3 linked regions of the Cystobacter fuscus genome follow. The protein of the gene in region 1 interacts with the protein of each later gene in a pairwise test. Links are inferred from orthologs where the notes say so. Each region holds a gene or a part of one and is shown in the gene's direction. Other genes may lie near its edges.

The links.
Region 2: the proteins of dnaE (region 1) and CYFUS_RS26000 interact in binary tests that used the Escherichia coli proteins (3 or more experiments, as listed by UniProt). The link is inferred for Cystobacter fuscus from one-to-one orthologs.
Region 3: the proteins of dnaE (region 1) and dnaN interact in binary tests that used the Escherichia coli proteins (3 or more experiments, as listed by UniProt). The link is inferred for Cystobacter fuscus from one-to-one orthologs.

What each region holds. Positions count from the first base shown.
Region 1 is NZ_CP022098.1:10,137,679-10,146,142, reverse strand. What follows is about bases 2,217-6,350. They hold dnaE (DNA polymerase III subunit alpha), read left to right. Parts: upstream 2,217-2,580; coding sequence 2,581-6,150; downstream 6,151-6,350. Other genes in these bases: CYFUS_RS40995 (SDR family oxidoreductase), read left to right, coding at 6,196-6,350; CYFUS_RS41005 (Spy/CpxP family protein refolding chaperone), read right to left, coding at 2,217-2,218. Outside these bases: CYFUS_RS41015 (aldo/keto reductase), read right to left, coding at 1-863; CYFUS_RS41010 (hypothetical protein), read right to left, coding at 865-1,677; more of CYFUS_RS41005, read right to left, coding at 1,763-2,216; more of CYFUS_RS40995, read left to right, coding at 6,351-6,999; CYFUS_RS40990 (lamin tail domain-containing protein), read left to right, coding at 7,143-8,464. UniProt on the Escherichia coli protein: DNA polymerase III is a complex, multichain enzyme responsible for most of the replicative synthesis in bacteria. This DNA polymerase also exhibits 3' to 5' exonuclease activity. The alpha chain is the DNA polymerase catalytic subunit.
Region 2 is NZ_CP022098.1:6,376,977-6,381,907, reverse strand. What follows is about bases 1-2,976. They hold CYFUS_RS26000 (aminotransferase class I/II-fold pyridoxal phosphate-dependent enzyme), read left to right. Parts: upstream 1-879; coding sequence 880-2,073; downstream 2,074-2,976. Other genes in these bases: CYFUS_RS25995 (class I SAM-dependent methyltransferase), read left to right, coding at 2,173-2,901; CYFUS_RS26005 (phosphatase PAP2 family protein), read left to right, coding at 1-862. Outside these bases: CYFUS_RS25990 (hydroxymethylglutaryl-CoA lyase), read left to right, coding at 3,057-4,037; CYFUS_RS25985 (LysM peptidoglycan-binding domain-containing protein), read right to left, coding at 4,062-4,931. UniProt on the Escherichia coli protein: Shows aminotransferase activity with methionine and histidine as substrates, and to a lesser extent also with phenylalanine.
Region 3 is NZ_CP022098.1:374,356-379,271, forward strand. What follows is about bases 1-2,961. They hold dnaN (DNA polymerase III subunit beta), read left to right. Parts: upstream 1-908; coding sequence 909-2,015; downstream 2,016-2,961. Other genes in these bases: CYFUS_RS01600 (DUF6748 domain-containing protein), read right to left, coding at 1-237; CYFUS_RS01605 (DUF6748 domain-containing protein), read right to left, coding at 311-616; CYFUS_RS01615 (acyltransferase family protein), read left to right, coding at 2,042-2,961. In the rest of the region: more of CYFUS_RS01615, read left to right, coding at 2,962-3,160; CYFUS_RS01620 (sensor histidine kinase), read left to right, coding at 3,227-4,916. UniProt on the Escherichia coli protein: Confers DNA tethering and processivity to DNA polymerases and other proteins. Acts as a clamp, forming a ring around DNA (a reaction catalyzed by the clamp-loading complex) which diffuses in an ATP-independent manner freely and bidirectionally along dsDNA.

The sequences.
Region 1 (8,464 bases):
GCGGCGCCCTGGCGGTGGAACGCGTCACGGAGGCGTTGCACGAGGGGCTCGGGCAGGGGGCCCTGCTCGAGGGCGCGCAGGTTGTGCTGGAGGTGCTCCAGGCGCGTGGTGCCCACGATGCAGCTCGCCACGCCCGGAGTGAAGGCGGTGAAGCGCAGGGCGAACTCGTTCCAGTCCAGGCCCGAGGGATCCAACCCGAGCGCGTGCATGCGGTCCCAGTACGTGGCGATGTCGTGGGCGGCGGGGCGCTGGGGGAAGCGCCAGGGGGCGTTGCCCAGGGGCCGCTTGGCGATGACGCCGATTCCCCGCTCCCGCGCCAGGGGCAGGGCCGTGTCGAGCGCGCGCTGGTCGAAGAGGTTGAGCGAGAGCTGCACCGAGCCGAACGCGCCCGAGCGCAGGGCCCAGGCGAGGGCCTCGTTGTCGCCCGAGTACGCGGCGACGCGCACCTGGCCCCGCTGCACGGCGGCCTGGAGCGCGTCCACCACGCCGGGACGCTCGAGCACCTCCACGGGACACGAGTGGAAGTGCACCACGTCGATGAAGTCGGTGCGCAGCCGGTGCAGGGCCTGTTCAATCCCCTGGGTGATGCAGGGCCCCGTCCAGTCCTCCACGCCGGGCACGCCGTAGCCGCACTTGGTGGAGAGGATGAACTCGTGACGCCGGCCCTGGAGGGCCCGGCCGATGCGCTCCTCGGACAGGCCGTAGCTCGGGGCGGTGTCGATGAGGTTGATGCCCGCGTCGAGCACCCCGTTGAGCAGCGCGTGGGCCGCTTCCTCGGACAACTCGGGACTGCCCACGGGCCCGGCTCCATAGCCCAGCGCGGACACGTGCGGGCCGGTGGCGCCCAGGGGACGGCGAATCATGTCAGGTGCTCCCACCTCCGCGCGCCGCCAGGTCGATGAAACCGCGCACCCAGATGAGGTTGATGGCGTGGCTGGCTTCGAGCGGAGTCTGGGTGGTGGTCTCCAACGCCGCAGTATAGGGCACGCCGCTGCGCACGAAATAATCGGTGACGCTGCCGTCGTGGTACTCGATGAGCCCGTGGCGGTCCGTGCGGTTGTGCTCGTCCACCTTGTCGTCGCGGATGACGTGGGCGTGCGTGGACGCGGCCTCCATCAGCGGCACGAAGGCGGCCTTGTCCCCGAAGGTATACGCGTAGGTATGGGCCCCCGGAATGTAGTTGTCCTGGTGGATGTCGAGCGCGGCGGCGGGCGCGGGGTGCCGGGCGATGTCCGAGCGCACCGCGCGCGTCTCCTTGGGCCCGCCGTCGAACAACACCCAGCGCAGGAAGGACTCGTCGCGCTGCACCTCGCCCTTCCAGGTGCCGGGCGTGGTCTCGTAGCGCAGGAAGTCGTTGTTGATCTTCTCGCCGCTGCGGTTGTAGCGCGTGCCGTCCTCGAAGCCCGAGGGGTTGATGCACGGGTAGACGCGCAGCCCCACGCCGCGCTCGCGCGCGTAGAGGACGATCTCCTCGAAGTGCCAGCTCAACGTGAGGGGCCCGGCGGGCTCCTCTCCGTGGAAGCCCGAGGTGATGACGAGCCAGCGATCCCCGGGGACGGTGAGGCGGAAGAGCGGGTACTCGACGCCTCCCTCGAGGACCCGGGCGTACTCGTTCACCTCGGCGAGGCGGGAGTAGTCACGGATGCGGCGGGCGAACTCCTGGTAGTTGTGTGGCACCCCCGTAACGTAGCCATTCGGCGGGGGGCGCGGAGGGTCCCAGGGTCGCGGGCCTGTCCACCCGTGAGCATCCGGGGGCGCGTGGCTAGTGGCGGGCGTTCATGTGTTCACGGGCGCCGGCAGACACCTGCTGGCGCTGTGCGGGGGTGAGGACGCGGTGGGCCTCCAGGGCGGCGTCGGCCACCTTGTGGGCGAAGGCGCGCCAGGCATCCACGCGGGCGTCCACCAGGGCATGCACGGCGCGGGCGTCGGGCTGGGCCGCATCCCACTGGTTCACCAGCTCCTTGCCCGCCTCGCGCTGCTCCGTCACCAGCTTCTGGCCCTCGTCGAAGAGCGAGTCCTTCAGCCCTTGAATCGTCCGCTTCTGGTCGTCCGTGGCCTTCAGGTCCTCGAGCCGGTCATCCAGGCGCCAGGTGATCATCTGTTTGATGCGCTCGGGGTCTCGCGCGCCCCAGCCCATGTGCCCGCCCCGGAAACCCGTGAGGAGGACGACACCGAGGATGGCGGACCCGGCGAGGAGGATCTTGCTCTTCGTGTTCATGACGGTTGCTCCCTGGAGGACCCCGCGGGGGCCCTCGCGTGTTGCGCGCCGTTCGTTCGGCGACGATGGGGAGAATGCGCGGCGCTCGTCAGGGGCGTTTGTGGGGCGCATGAAGAAGTGTGAAGAGGCCCGTCCGACGGGGCGGCCGGGCGGGCGGGCGCCCGTCCCGGGCTCCTTCCAGGGGGCGGGCCGGGTAGCACTCGGCCAACCCAGGGGCTCCTTCACCCGGGGTGAGGGCCGTGCCACAAGGTGCCCGGGCCGCGCTTCCGGTCCCGGACGAACCGGGTGGACGGGAACTGGCGGGCGGCCCGGGCCTGAACAATCGTCTGGTGAAGCCACCCCCAGCTGACTACTTATCCGCCATGTCCTTTACCCACCTCCACCTGCACTCGCTGTACTCGCTCCTCGACGGGGCGATCCGGATGAAGGATCTCATCAAGACGGTGAAGGAGAAGGGGATGACGAGCGTGGCCGTGACGGATCACGGCAACATGTTCGCCACCATCGACTTCTACAAGAAGGCCAAGGACGCGGGCATCAAGCCCATCATCGGCATGGAGACGTACGTGGCCGGCCCCAAGGGGCGCGCGGACCGTACGGAGAAGGTGGGCCACCACCTCATCCTCCTGGCGAAGAACAAGGAGGGGTACGACAACCTCAAGTACCTCTCGTCCATGGCCTACCGCGAGGGCTTCTACTACCACCCGCGCATCGACAAGAAGCTCCTGGCCGACCACAGCAAGGGCCTGTTCGCCCTCACCGCGTGTCTGGGCGGCGAGGTGACGGGCGCGGCCTTCCGCGGTGACATGGACCACGCGCGCCGCGCGGCGCTCGAGTACAAGAACATCTTCGAGCCGGGCCAGTTCTTCCTCGAGGTGCAGTCCAACGGGATGCCCGAGCAGGAGACGGCCAACACCAACCTCAAGCAGCTCAGCCGCGACCTGGACATCCCGCTGTGCGCCACCGCGGACGCGCACTACATCAAGAAGGAAGACGCGCGCGCGCACGAGCTGCTCATGTGCATCGCCAGCGGCAAGACGCTCGCGGACGGCAAGCGCATGAAGCACTCCACGGACAAGCTCTACGTCACGAGCCCCCAGGAGATGCTCGAGTACTTCCACGACACGCCCGAGGCCGTCCACAACACCCAGCGCATCGTCGAGCAGATCAACCTGGAGCTGAAGCTCGGCAAGCCCATGCTGCCCACCTTCCAGGTGCCCGACAGCCACACGCCCGACAGCTACATGGCGGAGCTGGCGCGCGCGAACCTCGAGGAGCGCTTCAAGGAGATCGACCTGGCGCGCTTCCGCGCCGGCCAGAATCCCGTGGACCGCGAGCCCTACAAGGCCCGCCTGGAGCTGGAGCTCGGCGTCATCCAGAAGATGGGGTTCAGCGGCTACTTCCTCATCGTCCAGGACTTCATCAACTGGGCCAAGCAGAACAACATCCCGGTGGGCCCGGGCCGTGGCTCGGGCGCGGGCAGCCTCGTGGCGTACTGCCTGCGCATCACCGACCTGGATCCGCTCCCGTACAACCTGCTCTTCGAGCGCTTCCTCAACCCCGAGCGCGTGTCGATGCCCGACTTCGACGTCGACTTCTGCCAGGACCGGCGCGACGAGGTCATCAAGTACGTGGGCCGCAAGTACGGGGAGAACAACGTCGGGCAGATCATCACCTTCGGCTCGCTCAAGGCCAAGAGCGTGCTGCGCGACGTGTGCCGCGTGTTCGCGCTGCCCTTCAGCGAGGGTGACCGCATCGCGAAGCTCGTGCCCGAGGTGCTCGGCATCACCCTCAAGGACGCCATCGAGCAGGAGCCGCGGCTCAAGGAGATGATGGAGAAGCCGAGCGCCATCGGCCAGGTGGATGGCAAGGACGTCACCACCAAGGACGTGCTGGAGATCGCGCTCGCGCTCGAGGGCCTGCACCGCCAGCCCGGCATGCACGCGGCCGGCGTGGTCATCGCCGACAAGCCGCTGTGGGAGTTCGTGCCCACCTACCAGCCGCCGGGCGAAGACACCCTCATCACCCAGTTCGCCAAGGACGAGGTGGAGGCCGCGGGCCTGGTGAAGTTCGACTTCCTCGGCCTCAAGACGCTCACCGTCATCCAGAACGCGCTCAACCTCATCAACCGCAACCCGCCCAACGGCAAGCCCCTCCTGCGCGAGGACATCCCGCTCGATGACGCCGAGGTGTGGAAGCTCATGGCGGACGGCGACACGGCCGGCGTCTTCCAGATGGAATCCAGCGGCTTCACCGAAATGGTGATGAAGCTCAAGCCGTCGTGCTTCGAAGACGTCATCGCCGCGGGCGCGCTCTACCGTCCGGGTCCGCTCGACTCGGGCATGGTGGACGTGTTCATCAACCGCAAGCACGGCCGCGAGAAGGTGGTGTACCCGCACCCGCTGCTCGAGCCCGTCCTCAAGGACACCTACGGCGTTATCGTCTACCAGGAACAGGTGATGCAGATCTCCCAGGTGCTGGGAGGCTACACCCTGGGCCGCGCGGACCTGCTTCGCCGCGCCATGGGCAAGAAGAAGGCCGAGGTCATGCAGGCCGAGCGCGCCGGCTTCCTCGAGGGCTGCAAGAACAACAACGTGGACCTGAAGGTCGCGGGGGAGATCTTCGACCTGATGGAGAAGTTCGCCGAGTACGGCTTCAACAAGAGCCACTCGGCGGCCTACGGACTCGTCACCCTGCACACCGCGTGGCTCAAGGCGCACTACCGCGTCGAGTTCATGGCGGCGCTGCTCACGAGCGAGAAGGAAAACACGGACAAGGTGGTGCTGCACATCGGCGAGGCGCGCCAGTCGGGCGTGCAGGTGCTGCCGCCGGATGTGAACCAGTCGGACATGGCGTTCGGCGCGGTGGAGGGGAAGATCCGCTTCGGCCTGGGCGCCATCAAGGGCGTGGGCGAGGGCGCCATCGAGTCCATCGTCGAGGCACGCAAGGAAGGGTCCTTCAAGAGCCTGTTCGACTTCTGCGAGCGCGTGGACTCGCGCAAGGTGAACCGCAAGGTGCTCGAGGCGCTGGTGAAGGCGGGGTCCTTCGACTTCGAGAAGCGCCCGCGCCGGCAGATCTTCGAGAGCATCGAGCGCGCGATGAGCCGCGGCTCGAGCAGCCAGAAGGACAAGGCGGCGGGGCAGAGTTCGCTCTTCGGGATGCTGGGCGGGGGCGCGTCGGGTGGGGCGGACCTGAAGAACGACTACGTGCAGGTGGAAGAGTGGTCGGAGAAGGAGCGCCTGGCGCTGGAGAAGGAGGCCATCGGCTTCTACGTGTCGGGCCACCCGCTGCATGCCTACGACAAGGAGCTCAAGCGCTACGCGCGGCCCATCACCGCGGTGCAACGCGCGCGCAAGGACGAGAAGCTCACCATCGCGGGCGTGGTGGCGGCGCTGCGCGAGCGGCCCACCAAGACGGGCAAGCGCATGGCGTGGGTGACGCTGGAGGACCTGTCCGGCTCGCTGGAGCTGGTGTGCTTCCCGGGCAAGGACGGCACGCGCAACGTCATGGGCAAGGACGGCAAGTGGACGAAGTCGGGGCCCAAGCCCGGCTTCGAGCACTGGGAGACCCTGCTCAAGAGCGATGATCCCATCCTCGTGACGGGCACGGTGCAGATCAACCAGCGCGACGAGGACACGCCGGTGGCGGAGCTCATCGTGGAGGACATCCAGAGCCTCAAGGCGGTGCGGGAGAAGCGCACCAAGCGCCTGGAGCTGCGGCTGCCGGCGGATCTCGCCACCGACGAGCGGCTCACGAAGCTCGCGCAGCTCGTCAAGAAGTACGAGGGCGCCACGCCCCTGGCGGTGAGCCTGCTGTTCTCCAACGAGGCCGAGGCGCTCATCGCCAACCTGCCACTCAAGGTGCAGGTGAGCGACGAGCTCATCCAGTCCGTGGAACGGCTCTTCGGTATGAAGGTCGTCGAGTTCGGCTGAGCGCTCGGGTCCGGGCGTCAACGCGGTCAAGAGAAGGGGAGTGACATGGCACAGGGTGTGTTCCGGGATGGATTGCTGGCGGGCAAGTCGGCGTTCATCACGGGGGGCAGCAGCGGCATCAACCTCGGCATCGCCGAGGCCCTCGTGAAGGCGGGCGCGAAGGTCGCCATCAACGGCCGCAACGTGGAGAAGTTGGAGGCAGCCGTGAAGGGGCTCCAGGCGCATGGCACCGCCCTGGGCGTGGCCGCCGACGTGCGCCAGTACGACGCCCTGGAGAAGGCCCTCCGGACGGCGCGCGACGCGCATGGGGAACTCGACATCCTCGTGTGCGGCGCGGCGGGCAACTTCCCCGCCCCCGCGGTCGGCATGTCCTCCAATGCGTTCAAGTCGGTGCTGGAGATCGACGTGCTCGGCACCTTCAACACCTGCCGCGCCGCCTTCGAGCACCTGCGCAAGCCGGGCGCGTCCGTGCTCAACATCTCCGCCCCCCAGGCCTACCTGCCCATGGCCATGCAGGCCCACGTGTGCGCCGCCAAGGCCGGCGTGGACATGCTCACCCGCACCCTCGCCATCGAGTGGGGGGGCCTGGGCATCCGCGTCAACTCCATCACTCCCGGGCCCATCGATGACACCGAGGGTATGCGCCGCCTCGCTCCGGGTGATGATTCGCGCGGCAAGCTCCTCGAGGCCCTGCCCCTGGGTCGCCTCGGAACGAAGCAGGACATCGCGCAAGTCGCGCTTTTCCTGGCCTCCGACGCCGCTTCGTACATCACCGGTTCACTGCTGGTGTGCGACGGAGGCCAGTCCCTGCTCGGCTCGGGGTTGATGCTCAAGGCCCTGGGTCTGTGAACGGCATGTGACGTTCTGGGAGGAAGCAGGCGTTCTTCCTGGGCTGTGTTTTTCCAGGCAGGGAGCATCTGATAAGAGGGTTGTGTGCCCGCGAAGCCTCCTGGCTGGCGGGCTGCGTTCCCTCTTCAGCCTGGAGTTGCTTCATGAAGCATGCCCCCCCCTCGCTCGCGCGGCTGGTCGCGTGGAGTGCGTTGTTGCTCGGTCTGTCCCTTGGTGGATCGGCATGTCGTGATCGGCCGAACCCGCCTCCTCCGCCAGTGCGGGAGGTGCCGGACGCGGAGCGCTCGTCGGTGGAGGTGAACCCGGCCCAGGGCGTGCGCGCCAACGGCCAGGACACCGTGGAGATCCGGGTGACGGTGCGCACGGCGGAGGGCACCCCGCTGGAGGGCCGCTCGGTGACGGTGGAGGCCTCGGATGAGGGCAACACGCTTCAGCAGGCGTCGGGCCCCACGGATGCGCAGGGCGTGGCGGTCGCGACGCTCGTGTCCACTGTCGCGGGCACGAAGACGGTGACGGCCACGGTGGAGGCGGAAGAGGGCCCGGTGACGCTGGCCACGCGGCCCACCGTCGAGTTCGTCTCCCTGGCTGCCCCCCATCTCGTCTTCACCGCGGCGCCCTCGTCCGGTACGGCGGGCGAGCCGCTGGGCACCTTCGAGGTCACCATCCAGGACGCGAGCGGCCAGACGGTGACGGACGCCAGCGACACGGTGACGGTGGCGCTCGGCGAGGGCTCTCCCTCGGCCGAGCTGAAGGGGACGGTGTCCGTGGCGGCGGTCAATGGCGTGGCGCGCTTCTCCACGTTGGTGCTCGAGAAGGCCGCTGCGGGCTACACCCTGGTGGCGAGCGCCGCCGGCCTGGCGTCGGCGACGAGCTCCCCCTTCGAGGTGCTGCCCGCGCCGGTCGCCGCCGCGAAGCTCGTCTTCACCCAGCCGCCCTCCAACCGTCGCGCTGGTGAGACCTTCGAGGTGCGGGTGGCCGTGACGGATGCTTCCGGCAACCCGCTCTCCGTCTCCGCCCCGCGGGTGACGCTCGCCCTCAACAAGGGCACGCTGGCGGGGACCACGTCCGCGGACCCCGTGGATGGCGTGGCGTCCTTCCCGGGCCTCTCCATCACCGAGGCGGGTACCGGCTACGTGCTGACGGCCTCCGCCGAGGGGCTGGACTCCGCTTCGAGCGATTCCTTCGACATCGACAGCACGGGGACGCCCGCGATGCTGGTGTTCCGCGCGCAGCCCTCCAGCGTCAAGGTTCGCGAGGTGATGCCCGCGGTGACCGTGGCCATCACCGACACGTTCGGCAACGTGCTCTCCGTGGACTCGCCCGACATCACGTTGGGCCTGGTGGGCGGCAACAACGCGGCCGAGCTCCTGGGCACCGTGACCGTGAAGCCCGTGGCGGGACTCGCCACCTTCTCCACGTTGAGCGTGGACCAGCAGGGCACGGATTTCTGGCTCGTCGCCATGGC
Region 2 (4,931 bases), 3.8 Mb from region 1 along the record:
CTGTGCCTGTGCCGCATTCCTGCTCGTGGGGCCCTACCGGTGGGCTCCCGGCGCGGCCAGCTCCGCTGTCACCTTCTTCATCTTCGCGCTCGGCCCCCTGGTGCTGCGCACCCTGGAGTCCTACTTTCCCCGCCAGCGCCTGCTCTCCTTCGTGGCCTCCTTCTGGCTGCTGCCCGTGGTGGCCCTGGGCCATGGCGCCATGTGTCCGCTGGTGACCGCCGTGTCGCCCGGACTGCAGGACGCACAGCTCGCCACCCTGGATCAGCGCTTGTTCGGCGCGCAGGTGTCGGTGGTGCTTGGCCAGCTCTCGCCGCCCTGGCTCACCGAGCTGCTCATGCTCTGCTACTACGGCTACTTCCTGTGGCCGCTGGTGCTCGGGGCGACGCTCTACTTCGCCAGCAAGCGCGAGGCCTTCGACGAGTACCTCCTGGCGCTCAGCCTCTTCTTCGCCTTCAACTTCGTGCTGTACTCGCTCGTGCCGGCCATCGGCCCGCGCTACTTCCTCTTCGCGGCCTTCCCCGAGACGCTCCAGGGCCTGTGGTTCACGCCCTACCTGGAGTCGGCCATGCGCCAGCCGGGGTTCGCCAAGGATTGCTTCCCCTCGGGCCACACCGGGGCCACGCTCGTGGTGCTGGTGTACGCCCTGCGCTTCGAGCGGCGCGTCTTCCGGGTGATGCTGCTGCCGGGGCTGGGCCTCATCGCGGCGACGCTCGTGGGCCGCTTCCACTACGCCACGGACCTGATGTGCGCCGTGCCCCTGCTGCTCGGGGTGGTGGGCTTCGCCATGGCCTATACCCGTTCGATGGCGCGGCGCGGAACTGTGGAGCGTCCGGTGGGAATGGACGCTATCGTGCGCTCCTGAACAAGGGAGCGTGACGCATGAGCAGGCCGGTACTCGCGGGTAGGGTGGCCCCCCTGGGCACCACCGTGTTCTCGGAATTCAGCGCGCTGGCCCTCCAGCATGGCGCGGTGAACCTGGGACAGGGCTTCCCGGACTTCGATGGGCCCGAGGCCGTCAAGGAGGCCGCGCGCACGGCCATCACCGAGGGGATCAATCAGTACGCCCCGGGCATTGGCCTGCGCGCGCTGCGCGTGGCCATCGCCGAGCACGCCGCGCGCTTCTACGGCCAGCAGCTCGATCCGGACACCATGGTGACCGTCACCAGCGGCGCCACCGAGGCCATCCTCTGTGTGCTGCTGGGGCTGGTGGACCCGGGCGACGAGGTGGTGCTCTTCGAGCCCTTCTACGACTCGTACGACGCCAACGTCACCTTCGTCGGAGCCCGGCCGCGCTACGTGCCCCTGCGCCCCCCGGATGCCACGCACGCCACGTGGTGGTTCGATCGCGACGAGGTGCGCGCGGCGTTCGGCCCCCGCACGCGCCTGCTCATCATCAACTCGCCCCACAATCCCACCGGCAAGGTGTTCACCCGCGAGGAGCTCGAGTTCCTCGGCGGCCTGTGCGCCGAGCACGACGCGCGCGTGCTCTCGGACGAGGTGTACGAGCACATCGTCTTCGGCCCGGCGCGGCACGTGCGCGCCGCCACGCTGCCCGTGCTCGCCGACCGCACGGTGACGGTGAGCAGCGGGGGCAAGACGTTCAGCCTCACCGGCTGGAAGGTGGGGTGGTTCATCGCGCCCCCCGCGCTCAACGACGCCGTGCGGCGCGCGCACCAGTTCGTCACGTTCGCCACCGCCTCGCCCCTGCAGGTCGCCATGGCGGCGGCGCTGCGGCTGCCGGACTCGTACTTCCAGGAGCTGAGCCACACCTACCACGCCCGGCGCGAGCGCCTGCTCGCGGGCCTCACGCGCGCGGGGCTCAAGGCCCACTCCCCCGAGGGCAGCTACTTCATCCTCGCGGACATCTCCGGACAGGGGCACGGCGACGATGTGGCCTTCTGCCGCCACCTGGTGACGCACGTGGGCGTCGCCGCCATTCCGCCGAGCGTCTTCTACGGGCCCGAGCACCGGCACCTGGGACGGGGCTTCGCGCGCTTCGCCTTCTGCAAGACCGACGCGGTGCTCGATGAAGCGACCCGCCGGCTGAAGGAAGGGCTCGCCCCGTCACGCTGAGGGCCTCCCACGCGCCGGGCGCTCGCTTCGCGGCTGGCTCGATCCGGATGCCCGCTCCAGCTACAACGCCCGCGCCATCCAACGAAAGGGCGGTCCGCTCTGAGCTTCTTCGGCGAGTTGTACCTGCGCTCCACGCTGCCCTTCCTCTCCCCGGAGACGACGGAGAGGGAAGTGGCCTACCTCGAACGTGCCTTCCAGGGCCTCGCGCTCCCGGGCCCCCTCGTGGACCTGGGCTGTGGCCATGGCCGGCACGCCGCTCCGCTGAACACCCGGGGTGCCCTGGCGGGCCGCATCCTCGGCCTGGAGCTGGATGCCCTCACCCTGCGCGAGCGCCTCCCGGGCTTTCCCGTGGTGCGCGCCGATCTGCGCTCGCTTCCCTTCCGCCCCGGCTCCCTGGCCGGGGCCTACGCCTGGTACTCGACCCTGTTCGTCTTCTCCGACGAGGAGCACGTGGCGCTGTTGCGCGAGGTGGCGCGCAGTCTGCGACCGGGAGGCCTGCTGGTGTTGCACACCGTGCCGCGCGAGCGCCTGGAGTCCGAGCCCCAGGCGTCCTTCTCGGGCCAGTTGCCCGACGGCAGCCACCTGGAAGAGCAGAGCCGCTTCGACGCGGTGCGTGGTCGGGACGAGGCCACCCGCCGCTTGACGCTGCCCGACGGGCGCGTGCTCTCGGGCCGGTACGCCATCCGCTACTACCGGCTCGAGGAGTTGACCCAACTGCTGGAATCCACGGGGTTTTCGGTGGACTGGATCCACGGCGGGCTGGAGGGGGAGCCGCCCTCGGAGTCCTCCCTGGATCTCATCGTGGGCGCGCGGGTGCGGCCTGCCTGACATGAGGGGCGGGAAGAACCTCGCGATAGTCTTGCGCGACGCGGCCCGGGAGATCATCTACACAGGGGGCACCCGACGCCCCCCAGGTGTTTGTCGGCGCCCTCCAGGAAGACGTCGAGGCGGTCGGCGGGAAGCTCGACGCAGGACATCATCCAGTGGACTCGAACCAACATCGCGGCCCTCGCGTCACAGGGCTTGGCAGTCTTCCGCGGCGGGTGGACCTCTACGAGGTCGGCCCGCGCGACGGCTTGCAGAACGAATTGCGCACACTTCCCACGCGCGACAAGGCACGTCTCATCGAGGCGTTGATCGCCGCGGGCGAGAAGCGCATCGAAGTCACGTCCTTCGTCCACCCCAAGTGGATTCCCCAGCTGTCGGACGCCGAGGAGCTCCTGCGGCTGGTGGGGCGGCGCGAGGGCGTCACGTTCTCCGCCCTGGTGCCCAACCTCAAGGGCCTGGCGCGCGCGAAGGAAGCGGGGCTGGAGGAGGCGGCGATCTTCATCTCCGCGTCCGAGGCCCACTCGCAAAAGAACATCAACAAGAGCATCGCCGAGGCGGTGGCCGAGGCTCGGCAGACGAGTGAAGCGGCGCTCAAGGCCGGCCTGCGGGTGCGCGGCTACCTGTCCACGGTGTGGGGCTGCCCCTACGAGGGCGAGGTGCCCGTCTCACGCGTGGTGGAGATCAGCCGGGCGCTCATCTCCGACGGCATCTATCAGTTGAGCCTCGGGGACACGATCGGCGTGGGCACGCCCCGGCAGACGGAGACGATCCTCTCCGCGCTGCTCGAGCACCTGCCGGTGGAGAGTCTGGCGCTGCACCTGCACGACACGCGCGGCACGGCCCTGGCCAACGCGCTGGTGGGCCTGCAGATGGGCGTGACGACGTTCGATGCCAGCATCGGCGGACTGGGCGGCTGCCCCTATGCCCCGGGCGCGGCGGGCAACCTCGCCACCGAGGACATCGTCTACATGTTGCACGGCATGGGCGTGGAGACGGGCATCAACCTGGATCGCCTCGTCGAGGCGGGCATGGTGGCCCAGGAGCTCATCGGCCGGAAGCTGGCGGGGAAGTTCCTCCAGGCCGCGCTCGGCGAGCGCGAGAAGAAGGCGAGTCGCCGGGCCCGTAGCCAGGCCTGACCGTCGCTCGTCCTCTCGTTCGGACTACTGCACGGTCCCGGCCGCGCTGCCCGCGGTCAGGGGGCCGCGCTCGGACTTCTCCGCCGGGGACGCCGCGTGCGCGGGCATCTCCGTGGGGGCGGGCTCCGTCGTCTCGACTGGCCGCAGGGCCGGCGTGGGCTCCGCGGCCACCGGGGGCTCCTGCGCGCTCAGGACCGCGGGCTCGCTGGTGGGCGTGGGCTCGGCGGGAGCGGGCGTGGACTCGGCGGAGGCCGCGGCCGTCTCGGTGGGGTTGGCCGAGGGCGTGGGCTCGACGGGGGCCACGGCCGTTTCGACCGGAGCGGGGGAGGGCGCGGGCGTGCTGGCCACGGCGGGGGCCTCCGGGGCGAGTCCTGGCGGCAGCTTGCGCGGCGGGACGATGACGGGGGGCGGCACGGGGCAGCGGGTGCAGGGGCCGCGCAGGGGCACCGCGAGCACCTGGCCGATCCGCAAGAGGATGCTGCGCAGCCGGCTGGCCTTCTTGATGGCCTGCACGCCGGAGCCGTAGCGCAGGGCGATGCCGCCGAGCGTGTCACCCGAGCGCACCCGGTGCATGACCATGTTCTGATCCGGCTGGAGCGCGAGCAGCGGGGCGATGCGCCAGCCCAGCTCCTGGGCGCGCGGGTTGTAGAAGCGCACGTGGAAGTGATCGCGGTGGCCGCGCGCGTGCTTGATGAGGGCCGAGTCCCCGAAGAGCGAGGCGACCCACTTCGGATCCTCGCCCTTGCTCAGGGCGTACTCGCGCAGGACCTTCTGCACGCGCTTGTCCACGAGGATCATCTGCACGTCGGTGTGCTGGATGAGCGACTTGATGAGCGCCCAGTTGAGCTCGAGATCGATGTACTTCTCGCGCTCGCGCGCCCGGATGGGATCCAC
Region 3 (4,916 bases), 9.8 Mb from region 1 along the record:
CTTCACGATGTAGATGACGGGCTTGCTGTCGCTGGCGGCCGTGGTGCCACCCGAGATGTCCTCGCTCGGCGCGGTGTCGGTGGGCGCGGGGGGAGGAGGAGGAGGGGCCTCGGCGCCGGCGGGCGTGCCACCGGACTCGGCGGGTCGGGCCTCGACGGGGGGGCGGGTGTTGCTGGTGCACCCGGCGAGCAGGCCGAGCGCGAGGGGAAGGGCGAGCAACGACGAGCGTGAGGTCATGGCAGGAGGTCTCGCGAGAGGAAGAGGCGCAGTCTCATCCTCTCCCTGAACGGATGCCACCTCCATTTCGGTCTCAGAGGACCCGGCTGACGCGCAGGATGGTGGCGGTGCCCCCGGGGCCCGCGTGGGGGACGGTGCGCACGGTGGCTTCCACCTTGAGGCCGGGGCCCGGCTTGTGGGTGGATTTGAGGAGCGAGGAGCGCTGCTCGTCGCCCAGGTTCAGCGCGGACAGGTCGAGGTCGGTGACCTTGAGCCCGGCCTCGTCGGGCCGGTCCGCCCGGAGGGCGAGGTAGACGGGGCAGGGGGTGGTGATGCAGCGCACGCCACTGTCCTTCACGATGTAGACGACGGTCTCTTGGTTGGACTCTTGGGTGGTCATGAGGGGACAGGCAGTCTCGCCGTCCCACCGGGCGGATTCCAACCCAAAGTTCCAACCTGAAGAGAGAGGTGACGCGGGGGGTGGTGCCTTCCGGGCGCCCGTCCTGTCCTACATGCCGGGCAGGCGGGAGTCCCCGGCGCTAGACGCTTTGATCGGATGCCGGACAAGTCGGCATGACTCCGGACGTCACGTTCGTTGACGACCCGAGAGGGCCGGGCTACATCCGAACCGAGGCGGCCTCCCGGGCCGCCACCTCTTATCCCGCACCACTGGTTCTTCAAGGTCCCCCGAGATGGAATTCCGCATCGCCGCCGACGAGCTGAAGAAGGCCCTCTATCGCGCCCAGGGCATCGTGGAGCGCAAGACGACGATGCCCATCCTGGCCAACGTGCTGCTCACCGCGACCAAGACGGGGGTGACGGTCACGGCGTTCGACCTGGAGATCGGCATCGTCTCCGAGCACGCCGCCGAGGTCATCAAGCCGGGCGCGGTGACGCTGAGCGCCAAGTACGTGTTCGACATCGTGCAGAACCTGCCGGACGCGCACGTGACGCTCAAGAAGCTGGCGAACAACTACGTGGACATCACCAGCGGTCCGGCGCACTTCAAGCTGGTGGGCACCGCGCCCGAGGAGTACCCGAAGCTGCCGCGCGAGGAGAGCGCGCCGCTGGTGCAGGTGACGGGCAACACGCTCCTGGAGATGATCAAGAAGACGCAGTTCGCCATCTCCACGGACGAGACGCGCTACATCCTCAACGGCGTGTATTTCGAGCCGCAGGCGAGCGGCAAGGTGCGCATGGTGGCCACGGACGGGCACCGCCTGTCGCTGGTGGAGCGCGAGCTGCCGGGGGACTTCAAGCTCAAGGGCGGCGTCATCATTCCGCGCAAGGGCCTCATGGAGCTCAAGCGCCTGCTCGACGAGGCGCCCGACGCCGAGTGCCACCTGGGGTTCGCGGAGAACTCGGCGCTCTTCAAGAAGACGGGCCTCACCATGGTGATGCGGCTCATCGACGGGCAGTTCCCCGAGTACCAGCGCGTCATCCCCAAGGAGGGGGACAAGGCGGTGCTGGTGCCCAAGACGCGCCTGCTTGAGGGCCTCAAGCGCATCGCGCTGCTCAGCGCGGACAAGAGCTACGCGGTGCGTATCGGGCTGACGGAGAACCAGCTGCTCATCACGGCGAACAACCCGGACCTGGGCGAGGCCAAGGACGCGCTGGACATCGCCTACCAGGGGGCGGCCATCACCATCGGCTTCAACGCGCGCTACCTCATCGACGTGCTGGGCGTGACGGACACGGACGAGGTGGCGTTCGAGCTGGGGGATGAGCACAGCCCGGGCGTGCTGCACGCGCCGGGGGACCGCAGCTTCACGGCCGTGGTGATGCCGATGCGCGTCTGAGTCCGCCGAGCCTCTAGCGTCTCGTGATGGGTGTCACTTCCCAGGACGTGAGCGTCGCTCCGCCCGTTGTGGCCCCCACCCCGCGCAACACCGGCCTGGACCGGGCGCGCGCGGTGGCGGTCATCGCCATGGTGATGGGGCACACGCTGGACGCGGTGTTGTCGGACACGGCCCGGCAGAGCACGGGCATGCTGGCCTACTGGTCGCTCCGGGCAATCACGGCGCCGTTGTTCCTCTTCGTGGCCGGGTGGGCCTTCGCGACGACGGTGCAGCGCACGGGTGTCCGGGGCCTGCCGGTGTGGCGCCGCTATCTACCGCGCGTGGGGCTCTTGCTGCTGTGGGGCTACGTGCTGCGCTGGCCGGGCTGGGCGCTCGAGGGGCTGCTCGCGGGTCGTGTGGAGATCTGGCGGCACTTCCTCGCCTTCGATGCATTGCACGGCGTGGCGGGCGCGCTGCTGATCGGCTCGGGGGTGTTGTCGGTGGTGGCCGGACGCGGGCCGCGCATGGCGGTGATGGCGGGGCTGGCCCTGCTCTTTCCCTGGGTGAGCCCGTGGATGCGCCAGGTGGTGGCCGCGGGGGACTGGCCCCTGGTGCTGGAGCAGGCCCTGGTGGGCCGCACGTCCAACTTCCCGCTCTTCCCCTGGTCGGCCTACTTCTTCGTGGGCTGCGTGGCGGGGTTGGGGCTCGCGGGGGTGAAGCGCGTCCCGCATTGGTTGATCCTCCTGGGCGGGGGCACGGGGATGCTGGGCGCGGTGTCGCTGTGGAGTGGAATCGTGGCCTCCCGCTGGGGAGATGTCACGCTGGTCTGTTGGCGGGTAGGCCTGTTGGGCGTGGCGGCGGGATGCGCCATGCTGTTGCCCGCCCGGCTGGATGGATGGCTCGGGCCCGTGGGGCGCGCGTCGCTCTGGGTGTACGTGGTGCACCTGCCGCTCGCCTATGGCTGGTCCACGTTCCCCGGCCTGGGCAGTCGGCTGGGCCACTCACAGACGGCTCCCGCTGCCCTGGGACTCGCTCTGGCTGTCCTGGCCACCTCGCTGGTGATCGCACTGCCCGCGAAGACGCTGTATGGGCGCTGGCGCAAGCGCGCGCGGCCTTCCGCGGAGCGTGCCGGGGCCCTGTCCCCCAGGCCGCCAGTCTCGGAGTGATGTGTCCATTCGTGGTAGGATGACTTCCAGGGTTGTGCGGCCTCGTCGTTCAAGGGCCATGGAGTCATGCCGTTGAATCGATTCGCCGTGCTCCTGGTGGGCCTCGTCTCCCTCCTGGGCACACCCGCTTGGACCGCCGAGCCTCCGGGACGCCTTGGCTTTCGCAGCTATGGCACGGAGGCGGGGGTCGACAATTACGATCTGTCGTGGATTCTCCAGGACGCGGACGGCTTCATCTGGGTGTGTGCCGCGGACGCGGTGTACCGCTTCGATGGCGGGCGCTTCGAGCGCTTTGGCCGGGAGGCCGGCCTGCCCTCGACGAGCGTGAGTGACATCACGCTGGATGCGCGAGGCCACCTGCTGGTGGCGACGCGTGGGGGGGTGGTGCGCTGGGCGGGGGAGCGCTTCGTCGACGTGCCGATGCCTGGCGTCGCCGAGCGGGTGTGGAGCCTGCGCGTGGACGCGCGCAAGCGGATGTGGGCGGGGACGGACAAGGGCTTGTACTGGGAGGATCAGCCGGGGCACTTCATTCCGGCGCCCGGCTGGCCGGGCGGCTCGGCGTTCAAGTTGTGGGCGGATCGCTCGGGTGCGATGCAGGTCGTGTCCGAGCTGGGGCTGGTGAGCCGCGAGCCCGAGGGGAAGTGGTCGGTGCACGAGGTGCCGGACCGGCCGACCGTCATCAGCTCGCTCGTGCGTGATGGCGAGGGCCGCTTGTGGCTGGGCTACGAGGGGTGGTTGGCGATGCAGCCGCGGCCGGGCGCGCCCCTGGTGAACCGTTCCTCGCTGCTGCGCGGCCTGACGGGGGCGGGGACCCGCCTGCGCGTGGGCAACGAGGGGCAGCTCCTGGTGCCCCACTATGGTGGCCTGCTGGAGATCCGCGGTGAGCGCTCGACGCTGTTGCGGCTGGGGCTGGCCAACCAGTCGGCGCGGATCCGGGACGTGCTGGAGGATCGGCAGGGGACGCTGTGGGCCGCGAGCATGGGGGTGCACCGCTCGCTGGGGCGGGGCTTGTGGAGCGTGCACGACATCACCACGGGGCTGCCCTCGAACATGGTGTGGGGGCTGGCGCGGGGCGCGGACGGGACGTTGTGGGTGGGCACGGACAAGGGGCTCGTGCGGAGCACGGCGGCGGGGTGGGTGCCGGTGCCGGGGTTGGAGGGCTACTCGCTCAAGGCCGTGAGCGTGGACCGGGACGGGGTGGTGTGGGCCGCGGGCAACCCGGCGGGGCTGCACCGCTACGAGCCGTGGAGCGGACGGCTGCGGACGTTCGGCCCGGAGTCCGGCTACCTGTTCCGCTACACCTTCGCGATGCAGTGGATGCCCGATGGCTCGCTCTGGGTGGCCACGCCCTCGGGCTTCGCGCGGGGGGTGTTCGAGGACGGCGTGCCATCCTTCACGTTCGTGCTGCGCATGAACCAGCGGGTGCTCGCCATGGACCTGGCGCTCGACGCGGCGGGGCGGCTGTGGATGCCGGGCAACGGGCTCGTCGTGCGCGAGGGGGAGTCCTCCAGGACCTTCGGAGTGGCCGAGGGTCTGTTGGATGATCAGCTGCGCTACATCCTGGTGCGGCGCGATGGCCGCATGTGCGTGTCCTATGTGGAGCCCCTGGGGGTGAGCTGCTTCAGCTACCGGGAGGGGCGCCTCACGGACTTCTCGCACCTGAACCGAGGCCACGGGCTGCACAGCAACGTCGTCTACCAGTTGGGCGAGGACGCGGCGGGCCGGCTCTGGGTGGGCACGGGGGCGGGGGTGCACG